Regions from separate parts of the Kribbella sp. NPDC104740 genome, predicted to be linked through region 3. Evidence: riboswitches for the same ligand, from Rfam matches in the RefSeq annotation. Region 3 holds a riboswitch; each other region holds the start of a gene.

Region 1 (4,288 bases), on a different contig from region 3:
GGCCGCGGGTCGAACGGGACGGCGTTGCGGTTGACGGTGATGTCGATCGAGGCCAGCCGGTCCTCGGCTTGCTGACCGTCGAGCGTGCAGTCGCGCAGGTCGACCAGGACCAGGTGGACGTCGGTCCCGCCGGAGACCACTGAGATGCCGTGCTTGGCGACGTCGGGCTGAACCAGCCGCTCGGCGAGGATCCGTGCGCCGGCGAGGACGCGTTCCTGGCGCTCGCGGAACTCCTCCGAGGCGGCGATCTTGAACGCGACCGCCTTGCCCGCGATCACGTGCTCGAGCGGCCCGCCCTGCTGGCCGGGGAACACCGCCGAGTTGATCTTCTTGGCCAGGTCGGCGTCGTTGGTCAGGATGATCCCGCCGCGCGGGCCCGCCAGCGTCTTGTGCGTGGTCGACGTCGTCACGTGGGCGTGCGGCACCGGCGACGGGTGCAGCCCGGCCGCGACCAGCCCGGCGAAGTGCGCCATGTCGACCATCAGGTACGCACCGACCGCGTCGGCGATCCGGCGGAACTCGGCGAAGTCCAACTGCCGGGCGTACGCCGACCAGCCGGCCACGATCAGCTTCGGCTGGTGCTCGTGGGCCAGCCGCTCGACCTCGGCCATGTCGACGCGGTGGTCGTCGGCGTTCACCTGGTACGGGATCACGTCGTACAGGCGGCCGGAGAAGTTGATCTTCATCCCGTGCGTCAGGTGGCCGCCGTGCGCCAGGTTCAGGCCCATGATCGTGTCGCCGGGCCGGATCAGCGCGTGCATCACCGACGCGTTCGCCTGCGCACCGGAGTGCGGCTGCACGTTCGCGTACGCCGCCCCGAACAGCGCCTTGACCCGGTCGATCGCGAGCTGCTCGATCACGTCGACGTGCTCGCAGCCGCCGTAGTACCGGCGGCCCGGGTAGCCCTCGGCGTACTTGTTGGTGAGCACCGAGCCCTGGGCCTGCATCACCGCGGCCGCGGTGTGGTTCTCCGAGGCGATCATCTCCAGGCCGTCGCGCTGCCGGGTCAGCTCGTCGGCGATCTTCACCGCGATCTCCGGGTCGAGGTCGGCCAGGTCCGCGTTCAGGCTCGGGGCGACGACCTGCTGGAAGGCGCTCACAGCTCACCACCGTGCTTGGCCGCGTAGTCCTCGGCCGACAGCAGCGGGCCGTCGGCGGTGGCGTTCACCTTGAACAGCCAGACGCCGTACGGGTCCTCGTTGATCGCGGCCGGGTCGTCGGCGACCGCGGGGTTGACCTCGACGATCTCGCCGGTCACCGGCGAGTACAGGTCGGAGACGGACTTGGTGGACTCCACCTCGCCGCAGCTGTCCCCCGCGGTCACGCTCGCGCCGACCTCGGGCAGCTCGACGTAGACGATGTCGCCGAGCGCGTCGGTGGCGATCGCGGAGATGCCGACGGCAACGACGCCGGCGTCCTCACGGGCCACCCACTCGTGCTCGTCGGAGTACTGCAGGCCGGCCTTGACGGTGGGCATCTCGGTCCTCACTTCTGGCGCTGGTAGAAGGGCAGGGTGGTCACTTCGAACGGCTCGGGCGTCCCGCGCAGGTCGACGTGCAGTGCGGTGCCCGGCTCGGCGTGCTCGACGTCGACGTAGGCCAGAGCGACCGGTACGCCGAGCGTCGGGCTCGGCTGCCCGGAGGTGATCTCGCCGACCACGACACCGTCCTTGAGCACCGGGTAGTGGCTGCGCGGCGCGCGCCGGCCGGCGCCGGTCAGGCCGACGAGCTTCCGGGCCGATCCCGTTTCCTTGCGCTGGGCAAGGGCGTCCCGGCCGACGAAGTCCTTGCTGAGCGCAACGACACCGCCGAGCCCGGCGGCGTACGGGTCGCCGTCGCGCGACAGTTCGTTGCCGTACAGCGGCATCCCGGCCTCGAGCCGCAGCGAGTCGCGCGCGGCCAGACCGCACGGGGTCAGCTCGCCATCCTCGGCGACGGCCTCGATCGCCTGCCAGACCTCGGCGGCGTCGTCGTTGCCGACGAAGATCTCGAACCCGTCCTCGCCGGTGTAGCCGGTGCGCGCGACCGGGAGGTTGCGGTCGGCAAGCGTCACCTCGACGGCGGCGTAGTACCTGAGCTCGGTGAGGAGCTGCTGCTGGTCAGCCGGGACCAGGCGGAGCAGGATCGCCTCCGCCTTCGGGCCCTGGACGGCGATCAGCGACGTCCGCGCCGAGGCGTCGTCGACGGTGACGGCGAAGTCCTTCGCACGCTCGGCGAGCGCCGCGACGACGGTCTCGGCGTTGCCCGCGTTCGGGACGACCAGGAACGCGTCCGGACGCCGGTAGGTGATCAGGTCGTCGATCACGCCGCCGTCCTCGGCGCAGATCAGCGAGTACTTCGCCTTCCCCTGCGCCATCGCGGAGATCTTGCCGACCAGCGCGTGGTCAAGGAACGCCGCGGCGTCCGGGCCGGTCACCCAGACCTCACCCATGTGGGACAGGTCGAAGAGCCCGGCGGACCGGCGTACGGCGTGGTGCTCGGCGAGCTCGGAGCGGTACTTGAGCGGCATCTGCCAGCCGCCGAAGTCGGTGAAGCTCGCGCCGAGGCGCTCGTGCTGGGCGCGCAGCGCCGTGTACTTGTCGGGCATGGGAACTCCAGAATCCGGGTGGCAGGCGCCACGCGATCAGGGTTCCTCCCCGCTCTGTATCGGACCTGAGAGTTTCCGCGCCGGGACCTGCGCTTGCACCGTCGGTGAGCCGGACGACCGGCTGCTTTCCAGAGTTGCCTGACCGCGGCGGTACGGGGGCCTGAGAGATTCCCGGGGAGGGTTTGCTCCTACGGCACCTGCACGGCGGCAGGATTCTCCCGCCGCGGATCATCAGCGTGTTCAGTTGTCGCTGGCACCCTAAGCGGGCCGCCACCGGGCGCGCAAGGCGGCCGCGTACCGGCGGCGCGTTCGGGTCAGGGCAGCTGCAGACCGAAACCAGGCCGGTCGGGGACGGTGAGGTTGCCGTCCGCCCACGCGTACGCGCTGGTGTCGAGGCCGACCGTCTCGCCGGGCACGCCCTCGACCGTCGGGACGTTGCCGAGGCCCGCGGCCAGCTGTGCGGCGTACAGGGTCTTGAGTGGGAGCCCCCACGCGTGCGGCGACGCCTGGCAGCTCACCCGGGGCATCACCTGGCGCCAGCTGGTCAGCCCGAAGCTGACCACGTCCATCAGCAGGACGTCGATGTCCCCACGGTCGGCGATCTCGAGCAGCGGCTCCAGGTCGGGATTCGACTCGCCCTCCGCGATCAGCGTTCCCGAGCCGTTCAGATGCTTCTTCAGGCGTGCGAGATCAGCCGCGTCGTCGAGGAACGGCTCCTCGACCCAGTACAGCTCGCAGTCCGCGACCGCCTTCAAGTACTCGAGGAAGCCGTCGCAGTCGTACCCGTCGTTCGCATCCACCAGAATCCGGTGCTCCGGGTACGCCGAACGCACGGCCCGCGTCACCTCGATGTCCCGCGCGTCACCTTCGGCCCGGGACATCCACCGGTTCCCGCGCCCGATCTTCAGCTTGAACGCCCGGTACCCCGCGGCGTCGTCGGCCGCGCAGTGCGCCAGCACCTCGTCGACACCGCCCGGGCCGTCGAGATCCGCGAAGTAGATCGCGCCGTCGTAGCAGGCGACCGTCGTACTGCCTCTGGATCCCAGCATCGCGTGCACCGGCAGATCGAGGATCTGCCCCGCGAGATCGTGCAGCGCGAAGTCCAGCCCCCGCAACGACTCGTCCCGTACGCCGCTCGCGGGGTCGATCAGCTCCCCGACCGACTTCCCGATGACGTCGGGCACCGGACCGGCTTTGAGGCCCCACCCGGTCTTTCCGGTGTCGGTCCGCAGGACCACGACCTCGTCGACGGGACCGTCCCCGTGACTCCCCAACCGGGCGTTCCGGCCGATCGTCCGCGGGTAGCGGGACCGGATCGTGCTGACCTCGACGCTGCTGACGAAATGGTGGTCCAGAGACATCTGCACTCCCAACGGCGGCTTTCCCCGAGTCTGCTGCGCCGCCGGACCGCGCAAACCTCGGCACCGTGAGCGAGACGTGGGTCACACCAGCTCGTTGTCACAACCCCCGGGGTGACGTCTGTCAAAGGGGTGACAACAGACGAACGTTCTGAGGAGACCCGTGATGGACGCCCGCATCGATCTGCACAGCAACCCGCTCGCCGGTCAGGTCCTGAAGTACATCAACTCGGCCGGGCACGCGGTCGGGAAGTCGAGCCTGCCGATGGCGACGCAGGAGTTGGTGAAGCTGCGTGCCAGCCAGATCAACGGCTGCGGTTTTTGCACCGACATGCACTTCAAGG
Region 2 (4,288 bases), on a different contig from region 3:
GCCGCTGCGGAGTGCGCTGCGGATTGGTTGCCTTCGGCAAACCCAGGCAGGTCGCCACGGCCAGCAGCTGTCCGGGGTAGCGCAGGTCCTCGTTGTCCCGCGCGAGTCGCCGCAGGTGGCCGGCGTACTCGCGGTAGTCGCGGACCGGCAGGTCGAAGTCGTGGCAGAACGTCACGAACGCGAAGCTGGTCAGTCCGGTCGGGACCGGCGGTACGGCGGTCGGCGGCGGGCTCTGGTCCAGCTTGTCGAGCAGGTCGGCCAGTCGGGCCCAGTCGGGTCCGTAGAACGTCCGGAACGTCACGAAGCTCAGCTGGAACGCGTTGATCGGGTACGCCGGGCGCTGTGGGTCCGGCAGGTCACCACGATCGGCTCTGGCGATCAGTCGATCCCACAGGACGTGGATGTCCTGGCCGTGCAGGGAGCAGGTCGTCGCCGTCGTACACCACTTCACGAACTCGTCGAACGAGTCCTGCCCGGCCCATGCCTGCTCGTCGAGGAACTCGCCGGTGGACGCGGGCCCGTGGTCGAACACGCTCTCCAGCACGAGCGCGCGGACCCGCCGCGGGTAGCGCTCGGCGTACTGCTGGCCGAGCAGCGTCCCGTACGAGCTGCCGTGGAAGGAGATCCGGGACTCGCCCAGTGCGGCCCGGATCGCGTCGACGTCGCGGACGGTCTGCAGCATGTCGAGGTGGTCGTAGACCGGGCCGGTGTTCTTCCGGCAGTCTGCTGCGAGCTCGCGGTTGTAGGTGATGGTGTCGTCGAAGTCCTGCTGGCTCTGGAGGATCGGCGACGGCTGGCGGGCGACCAGCGCGGCCGAGCACTTCACGGCGTTGCTCCGGGCGACACCGCGCGGGTCGAAGCTGACGATGTCGAAGCGGTCCTCGAGCTGCCGGCTGAAGCGGCTCATCCCGGTCCGGATCCGGTCGACGCCGGAGTCGCCGGGTCCGCCCGGTCCGAACACCAGTACGCCGACTCGCTGCTGCTGGGCCTTCCGGCGGGCGACCGCGAGCTCGAAGGTGCCTGCGGACGGATGGTTCCAGTCGATCGGGACGGTGAGCGTCGCGCACTCGGAGCCGGGGAGCAGGGCGATCTCCTCCGGTGTGTCGCCCGGCTCGGGCGCGCAGGCCGACCAGCTCAACGGACGCGAGGCGGCTAGCTGGACGGGCGGCTCCGCGGCCGGCTCGGCGGCCGGGGCAGCGGCAGTGGCGGGGACGGTCAGCGTGGCCAGAACGACGGCCAGGGCGGCACACCAAACACTTTGTCTCTTCACGCTTCGATCCTTGGCCGCCCGGACCCTGACCGGCATCCGGCAGCGCCCCCGAGCCGACCCCGGGGTTGGAGCTGCTTGTTAGGGTCACTGGTCTGATGACCGAGACTGTTGCAGCCGTGGACGCGCCGGCTGGTTCCAAGCATGCGACCTGGTTCCGGGTGGTGGCGATCGCCGAGGCGATCTCGTGGACCGGGCTGCTGATCGGGATGCTGTTCAAGTACGTGCTGTCCGACAACGAGATCGGCGTCCAGGTCTTCGGGCCGATCCACGGCGGCATCTTCGTCGCCTACGTGCTGACCGTCGCGGTCGTCCGCAAGCCGCTGCGCTGGAGCTGGCCGACCACGCTGCTGGCGCTGGCGGCAAGCGTTCCCCCGCTGTTCACCTGGTTCTTCGAGCTGTGGGCGGCCCGGACCGACCGCCTGGGCTGACCGCGCCCGGCCGGATTGACGAGTACGGCCGGGCCGCCGTACCGTCGCGATCGTCAGCAGCACCCGCCGTATGAACCCGTGCGGGAGAGACCCAGGCCCGACCTGGGCGCCGTAGGAGCAACTCTCCCCAAGAATCTCTCAGGCACCCTCACCGCACGGGCGAGGCACCTCTGGAAGGCAGCACGCCCAACAGAGCGGGGAGGCACACCGATCGGTCAACGAAGACCGGAAGGAACCTCCAGATGGCGATCAGCGTTTTCGACCTGTTCAGTATCGGGATCGGCCCGTCGAGCTCCCACACCGTGGGACCGATGCGCGCCGCCCGCACCTTCGCCCTCGGCCTCGAGGCCGACGGGCTGCTCGACCGGACCACGGCCGTCGAGTCGCAGCTGTTCGGCTCGCTCGGCGCGACCGGGCACGGGCACGGCAGCAACAAGGCGGTCCTGCTCGGTCTCGAGGGCGAGGACCCCGAGACCGTCGACACCGGCTCGGTCGAGGACCGGGTCGCGGGGATCCGCGCGGCCGGGCGGATCCGGCTGGCCGGCCGGCAGGAGATCGCGTTCGACGAGAACACCCAGCTGGTGATGCACCGCCGCAAGGCGCTGCCCTACCACCCGAACGGGATGACCTTCGTCGCGCGCTCGGCCGACGGCGCCGTACTGCGGGAACGCACCTACTACTCGGTCGGCGGCGGGTTCGTCGTCGACGAGGACGCGGCCGCCGGCGACCGGATCGTGCCGGACCGGACGCCGCTGAAGTACCCGTTCCTGACCGGCGCCGAGCTGCTCGACCGGTGCCGCGAGTCCGGTCTCGCGATCAGCGAGGTGATGCTGCACAACGAGCTGGCCTGGCGCACCGAGCCGGAGATCCGATCCGGCCTGCTGCACATCTGGCAGGTGATGCAGGACTGCGTCGACGAGGGCTGCGAGACCGAGGGCGTGCTGCCCGGCGGCCTCAAGGTCCCGCGCCGCGCGCACGCGCTGCACCAGAAGCTGAGCAGCGACAAGTGGTCGGTCGACCCGCTCAAGGTGATGGACTGGGTGAACCTGTTCGCGCTCGCGGTGAACGAGCAGAACGCCTCCGGCGGCCGGATCGTCACCGCGCCGACGAACGGTGCCGCGGGCATCATTCCCGCTGTCCTGCACTACTACCGGCGGTTCGTCCCGGGCTCGTCCGACGACGGCGCCGTCCGGTTCCTGCTCGCCGCCGGCGCGATCGGCGTGCTCTACAAGGAGAACGCGTCGATCTCCGGCGCCGAGGTCGGCTGCCAGGGCGAGGTCGGGTCGGCCTGCTCGATGGCCGCCGCCGGGTTGTGCGAGGTGCTCGGCGGTACGCCGGAGCAGGTCGAGAACGCGGCCGAGATCGCGATGGAGCACAACCTCGGCCTGACCTGCGACCCGGTCGGCGGGCTGGTCCAGATCCCGTGCATCGAGCGGAACGCGATGGCCTCGGTGAAGGCGATCAACGCGGCCCGGATGGCGATGCACGGGGACGGGGTGCACGTGGTCACGCTGGACAAGGTGATCAAGACGATGCGCGAGACCGGCGCCGACATGAAGATCAAGTACAAGGAGACGTCACGAGGCGGCCTGGCCGTCAACGTGATCGAGTGCTGACGGGTTCCCCACGTGGGCGTTGTGACCGGCGCTGGGCAGCGTGACGACCTGGTCGTGCAGCGCTGACAGCTCGGCGTCGGTGTTCATCGGGTCCAGCTCACCCCGAGCCAGTACGACGTCCGCCTGCGCGTCGCGGAGCAGGCGGGCCATGTTCGGGGCGCCGACGCCGAACGCGCGGGGATCGAGCGCGAGCCGCCAGCGGCCGTCCTGCTCGCGCAGCCCGTGGTCGACGGCGTCGCTCGCGGGGTCGACCAGGCCCTGGAGACCGGAGATCTTCAGGTAGCGCTCGGCGGCGGCGTCGCGGGTGTCGAACCAGGTGACCGGCTTGGCGGCGAGTGCCGCGGTCCGGGCCAGGTCCTCGTCCGACCAGGTGACCTTGACGCCGAGGGCGATCACGCGGTCCACGCGGACGCCGTACCGGCCGCTGGCCAGCTCGAGGGCGATCACACCGCCCAGCGAGTGGCCGATCACGGTGCTGAGGTCGGGCAGGTTCTGGGCGACGGCGGCGGTGATCGACTCGAAGCTGTAGCTGTCGAGCGGGCCGGCGGTGCCGTGGCCGGGGAGGTCGGGGGAGTGGGCGGAAGTGGTCGGCCAGCCGTCCCAGACCCGGCGGGTCGCGCCGAGGCCGTGCAGCAGCAGGATTGTCATGCCGGGCAGTCTTCCCTGCCGGACAGATGACAAAAAGGGTGAAGATCGTTCCAAGACCTGTTTGAAACGTGTGAACACCCGCTACTGTGCCGGAACTGTGAGTCTGTTCTCCGAGGAAGAACAGGCAGCACCGCGCCGGACCCCGCTGAGGAGCAAGAGGGCCCGCCGTACCGCCGCCTGCATCGCCCTGCCCATCGGCCTGTACGCCGCCCTGGCCGTCGCCGGCCTGCTACCGCTGCCCGGTGGCGGGGACCCCGACGCGGTCAACCCGGTCGCAGGCCTCCCGGCCGTGGACCCGGCCGACCAGCGCTACCCGTACGTCGACG
Region 3 (4,288 bases):
TCAGCGTCACGTACCCGGCGGCGTCCTCGATCGGCGCGAACGGGTGCAGGTCGGCGAACTCGGGCCAGGTGACCGCTTCCATCTCGGTGGTCGCGTTCAGCTTCATCGTGCAGGAGCCGAGCGGAATCATGCCGCGGTCGAGCGCGTAGTCGTAGTCCGACAGCTTGCGCAGGTAGCGCAGCATCGCGGTCTCGGACCGGTGCGTGTTGAAGACCGGGTGGGTCAGGTAGTCCGACGTCCGGGCCACGGCCTCGGACAGGTTCCCGCCGCCGAGCGCGGCGTCGTACCGGACGCCGAACGAGCGGCAGACCCGGCCGAGCGCGGCGGCGTCGGTCTTCTCGTCGCAGGAGATCCCGACGTGGTCGGCGTCGACCAGGCGCAGCCAGATCCCGTTCTGCCGGGCGGTGTCGACGACGTCGGCGGCGCGACCGGGGACGCGGGCCAGGACGGTGTCGAAGAACTGCTCGTGCACGACCTCGACGCCACCGGCGCGCAGCGAGGCGGCCAGGCTGTCGGCGTTCGCGTGCACGCGCTCGGCGATCGCCTTCAGTCCGTCCGGGCCGTGGTAGACGGCGTACATGGACGCGACGACGGCGAGCAGGACCTGAGCCGTACAGATGTTGGACGTCGCCTTCTCGCGACGGATGTGCTGCTCACGGGTCTGCAGGGCCAGCCGGTACGCCGGCGCGCCGTCGGCATCGACCGAGACGCCGACGAGGCGACCGGGCAACGACCGCTCGAGACCGGCCCGGACCGACATGAAGCCGGCGTGCGGACCGCCGTAGAACAAGGGGACTCCGAAGCGCTGCGAGGACCCGACGACGATGTCGGCGCCGGCCTCACCCGGTGCCTCCAGCAACGTCAGCGCGAGCAGGTCGGAGGCGACGGCAACCAGCGTCTCGCGCTCGTGCGCCGCCGTGACCAGCGGCTTCAGGTCGCGGACGACGCCGCCGGAGCCCGGGTACTGGACCAGGAAACCGAAGAAGTCACCCTCGGGCAGACCGCGAGTGGTGTCGGCGACGACGACCTCGATGCCGAGCGCCTCGGCGCGGGTCTCGACCACCGCGATCGTCTGCGCGAAGCAGTCGGCGTCGACCAGGAAGCGGTTGCTCTTGGCCCCTCCAGCCGACGACCGCCGGTTCGACCGGTGCGCCAGCGTCATCGCCTCGGCGGCCGCGGTGCCCTCGTCGAGCAGCGACGCGTTCGCGGTCGGCAGGCCGGTCAGGTCCGACACGACGGTCTGGAAGTTCAGCAGCGCCTCCAGCCGGCCCTGCGAGATCTCCGGCTGGTACGGCGTGTACGCCGTGTACCAGGCCGGGTTCTCGACCAGGCGGCGGACGATCACCGACGGGGTGAAGGTTCCGTAGTAGCCCTGGCCGATCATCGAGGTGGCGACGTTGTTGCGGCCGGCCAGCCGGCGGAGCTCGGTCAGCGCGTCGACCTCGGAGGCCGGCTCGGGCAGCCGGAGCGGCTCGGCCGAGCGGATCGAGGCCGGGACCGCGGCGTCGACCAGCGCGTCGACGTCGGCGTAGCCGAGGGTCTGCACCATCCGGGCCACCTCGTCGGCCCGCGGACCGATGTGGCGGTCGGCGAAGGTTGCTGAGATTTCAGTCATCAAGAGGCTCCGTTGCTGGCTGTCGCTTCCGGTGGCCTCCCCCTCTGTCACGCACGGCAGCACGCTTCAGAGTCGCCTGACGCACCCGGTCCATGGGCCTGAGAGGTTCCGGGGAGGAATTGCCCCTTCGGCGCCCGTCGTACGGGTCTCTCCCGAGTGCGGTGAACAGCTAGAGAGCAGCGTACCTCAGCCGGTCATCCGGGCGCGGCGACGGGCAGCGAGCTCGTCGTTCGCGTGCGGGCCGGACTCCTCGTCGTGGCCGTCGGCGCGCTCGGTCGGCAGCTCCGACAACGAGCCCTCGACCTCCCGCCAGACGCCACCGAGCGCGATCCCGAAGACCCCCTGGCCGCCGGCCAGCAGGTCGATCACCTCGTCCGGCGAGGTGCACATGTAGACCGAGGCGCCGTCGCTCATCAGCGTGATCTGGGTCAGGTCGTCGATGCCGCGCTTGCTCAGGTGGGCGATCGCGGTGCGGATCTGCTGCAGCGAGATGCCGGCGTCGAGCAGGCGCTTGATCACCTTGAGCAGCAGCACGTCGCGGAAGCCGTACAACCGCTGGGTGCCGGAGCCGGTGGCCGGGCGGACCGACGGCGAGACCAGGCCGGTACGGGCCCAGTAGTCGAGCTGACGGTACGTGATCCCCGCGGCGGCGCAGGCGGTCGGGCCACGGAAGCCGACATCCTCCGGCATCGGGCGCAGGTCGTCGTCGAAGAGCAGGCCTTGCACCCCCGCTGCGGCGGCCGCGTCGGCGCGTGCTTCGGACGCCTGCTGCGCCGTCAGATCAGTGTCGCCGGTGCGTGTCACGCCTGAGCCTCCCTGGGTACCGACTGGAACGGACTACATCCGTGGAGTTACAACTCCTCACAACTCCTTCAAGGTAAGCCGCCGACTTGACCCGGTCAACGACAACCGCTCCGAGCCGAAAGCGTGTCGCGACTCCGGGCCGAATTGTTACCAACCCGGCCTTGTACCAGAGACACCAAATTTGCGGGTCCCGGTGAAGGCTCGAGCGCGGCCTCAGGACTTGTCGAAGTCCTCCGGGGAGACCTGGTCGAGGAACTCGCGGAAGCGCTCCACTTCCTCTTCCTCCTCCACCTCGTCGGCCTCGTCGTTCTCACTCTCCGGGACCGGTACGCCGGCCTCGGCGAGGATCTCCTCGCTGCAGAACACCGGCGTGCCGGTGCGCAGCGCGAGCGCGATCGAGTCCGACGGGCGGGCGGAGATCTCGGTCTTGTCGTCGAAGACCAGGATCGCCTCGAACACCCCGTCGGTCAGGTTCACGATCCGGACCTGGGTCAGGGTGTGACCCAGGACACGGATCACCTCGGCGAAGATGTCGTGGGTGAGCGGCCGCGGCGGCTCCATCCCCTGCTGCGCGAACGCGATCGCGCTGGCCTCGGCCGCACCGATCCAGATCGGCAGGTACCGCTCACCGCCGACCTCCCGGAGCAGCACGATCGGCTGACTCGAGGGCATCTCGACCCGGACTCCGATTACGTCGACTTCGCGCACACCCTCAGCCTACTCCGCGACGCCGACACAAGCTGGCCGACGTACGGTCAACGGCTGAGCCGCGACCTGACGAGTGCGGCGTGCAACCGTACGGCGAGCGCAGCCAGCTCCTGCGTCTTGTCGTCCCGGCGAGGCCCGGCGACCTGTTCGATGAGCCCGACCTCGCGGTCGGCCGCCGTCCGGAACGGGCGCAGGTGCCGCGGCTCCACGCCGTACCGGCCGAACTCGGCGGCCGCCTTCGCGACCAGGATCGCGTCGCCGTCGTAGTGGTTGCCGCGAGCCACCACCAGCTGGTGGCTCTCCAACTGCTCCAGCAACTCAGCCGAGATCCCGGCCGCGACGCGCAGCTCCTCACGCGTCAGCTTCAACTCGGTGCGGTCGGCACCGAAGTCCTCCGCCACCGGCAGACCCGCAGGCTCGACCGCCGCAGGTGCCGCCGGACGACCACCGGGTGTCGGCCGCAGCCCGCGGTCCATGGCGCCGAGGTGTTCCTTGATCACCTTCAGCGGCAGGTACTGGTCGCGCTGCGCGGTCAGGACGTAGCGCAGCCGCTCGATGTCGGCCGCGCTGAACTTGCGGTACCCGGACGCGGTCCGGGCCGGCGTCACCAGTCCCTCGGCCTCGAGGAAGCGGAGCTTGGAGATGGTGACGTCGGCGAACTCGGCCTGCAGGACCTGCAGCACCGCTCCGATGCTGCTTCCTCCGGCGTCAGCCTCAGGCCTGGCCACTGGCGTAGTAGACGAGCCGGTACTTGCCGATCTGGACCTCGTCACCGTTGTTCAGCGCGACCTCGTCGATCCGGTCGCGGTTCACGTAGGTGCCGTTCAGGCTGCCGACGTCGCGGACCTTGACCCCGGCCGGGTCGCGGCGGAACTCCGCGTGCCGGCGCGAGACGGTGACGTCGTCGAGGAAGATGTCGCTGTCGGGGTGCCGGCCGGCGGTGACCACGTCGACGTCGAGCAGGAACCGGCTGCCCGCGTTCGGGCCGCGCTGGACGATCAGCAGCGCCGACCCGGCCGGGAGCGCGCCGACGGCGGCCTCGTCCTCGGCGGTCAGTCCCTCACCGGCCAGCTCGATCCGCTCGGTGTCGGGCTCGGCGCTGATCGGGGTCAGCATCGCGGTGTCGGTGACGCCGGGGGCGGGCACCGGACGGTCCGCGCC

The links. A riboswitch is a leader RNA that binds a small molecule or an ion and turns the genes downstream of it on or off. The one in region 3 is predicted to bind glycine.
Region 1: linked by a shared signal. The riboswitch ahead of gcvT (glycine cleavage system aminomethyltransferase GcvT) and the one ahead of gcvP (aminomethyl-transferring glycine dehydrogenase) in region 3 are both predicted to bind glycine.
Region 2: linked by a shared signal. The riboswitch ahead of ACZ6Z4_RS18605 (L-serine ammonia-lyase) and the one ahead of gcvP (aminomethyl-transferring glycine dehydrogenase) in region 3 are both predicted to bind glycine.

The regions. Positions count from the first base shown of each region.
Region 1 covers NZ_JBVJNV010000001.1:1,818,430-1,822,717, reverse strand. Annotated here, with positions in the region: gene glyA (serine hydroxymethyltransferase) at 1-1,100, opposite strand, end outside; gene gcvH (glycine cleavage system protein GcvH) at 1,097-1,477, opposite strand; gene gcvT (glycine cleavage system aminomethyltransferase GcvT) at 1,486-2,586, opposite strand; glycine riboswitch at 2,631-2,724, opposite strand; glycine riboswitch at 2,725-2,817, opposite strand; gene ACZ6Z4_RS08575 (mandelate racemase/muconate lactonizing enzyme family protein) at 2,901-3,947, opposite strand; gene ACZ6Z4_RS08570 (carboxymuconolactone decarboxylase family protein) at 4,111-4,288, shown strand, end outside.
Region 2 covers NZ_JBVJNV010000003.1:528,701-532,988, reverse strand. Annotated here, with positions in the region: gene ACZ6Z4_RS18615 (alpha/beta hydrolase) at 1-1,270, opposite strand, end outside; gene ACZ6Z4_RS18610 (DUF3817 domain-containing protein) at 1,366-1,698, shown strand; glycine riboswitch at 1,770-1,862, shown strand; gene ACZ6Z4_RS18605 (L-serine ammonia-lyase) at 1,941-3,314, shown strand; gene ACZ6Z4_RS18600 (alpha/beta fold hydrolase) at 3,276-3,962, opposite strand; gene ACZ6Z4_RS18595 (hypothetical protein) at 4,060-4,288, shown strand, end outside.
Region 3 covers NZ_JBVJNV010000006.1:182,545-186,832, reverse strand. Annotated here, with positions in the region: gene gcvP (aminomethyl-transferring glycine dehydrogenase) at 1-1,615, opposite strand, end outside; glycine riboswitch at 1,692-1,780, opposite strand; gene ACZ6Z4_RS28935 (MerR family transcriptional regulator) at 1,802-2,419, opposite strand; gene ACZ6Z4_RS28930 (bifunctional nuclease family protein) at 2,633-3,127, opposite strand; gene ftsR (transcriptional regulator FtsR) at 3,175-3,810, opposite strand; gene ACZ6Z4_RS28920 (FHA domain-containing protein) at 3,842-4,288, opposite strand, start outside.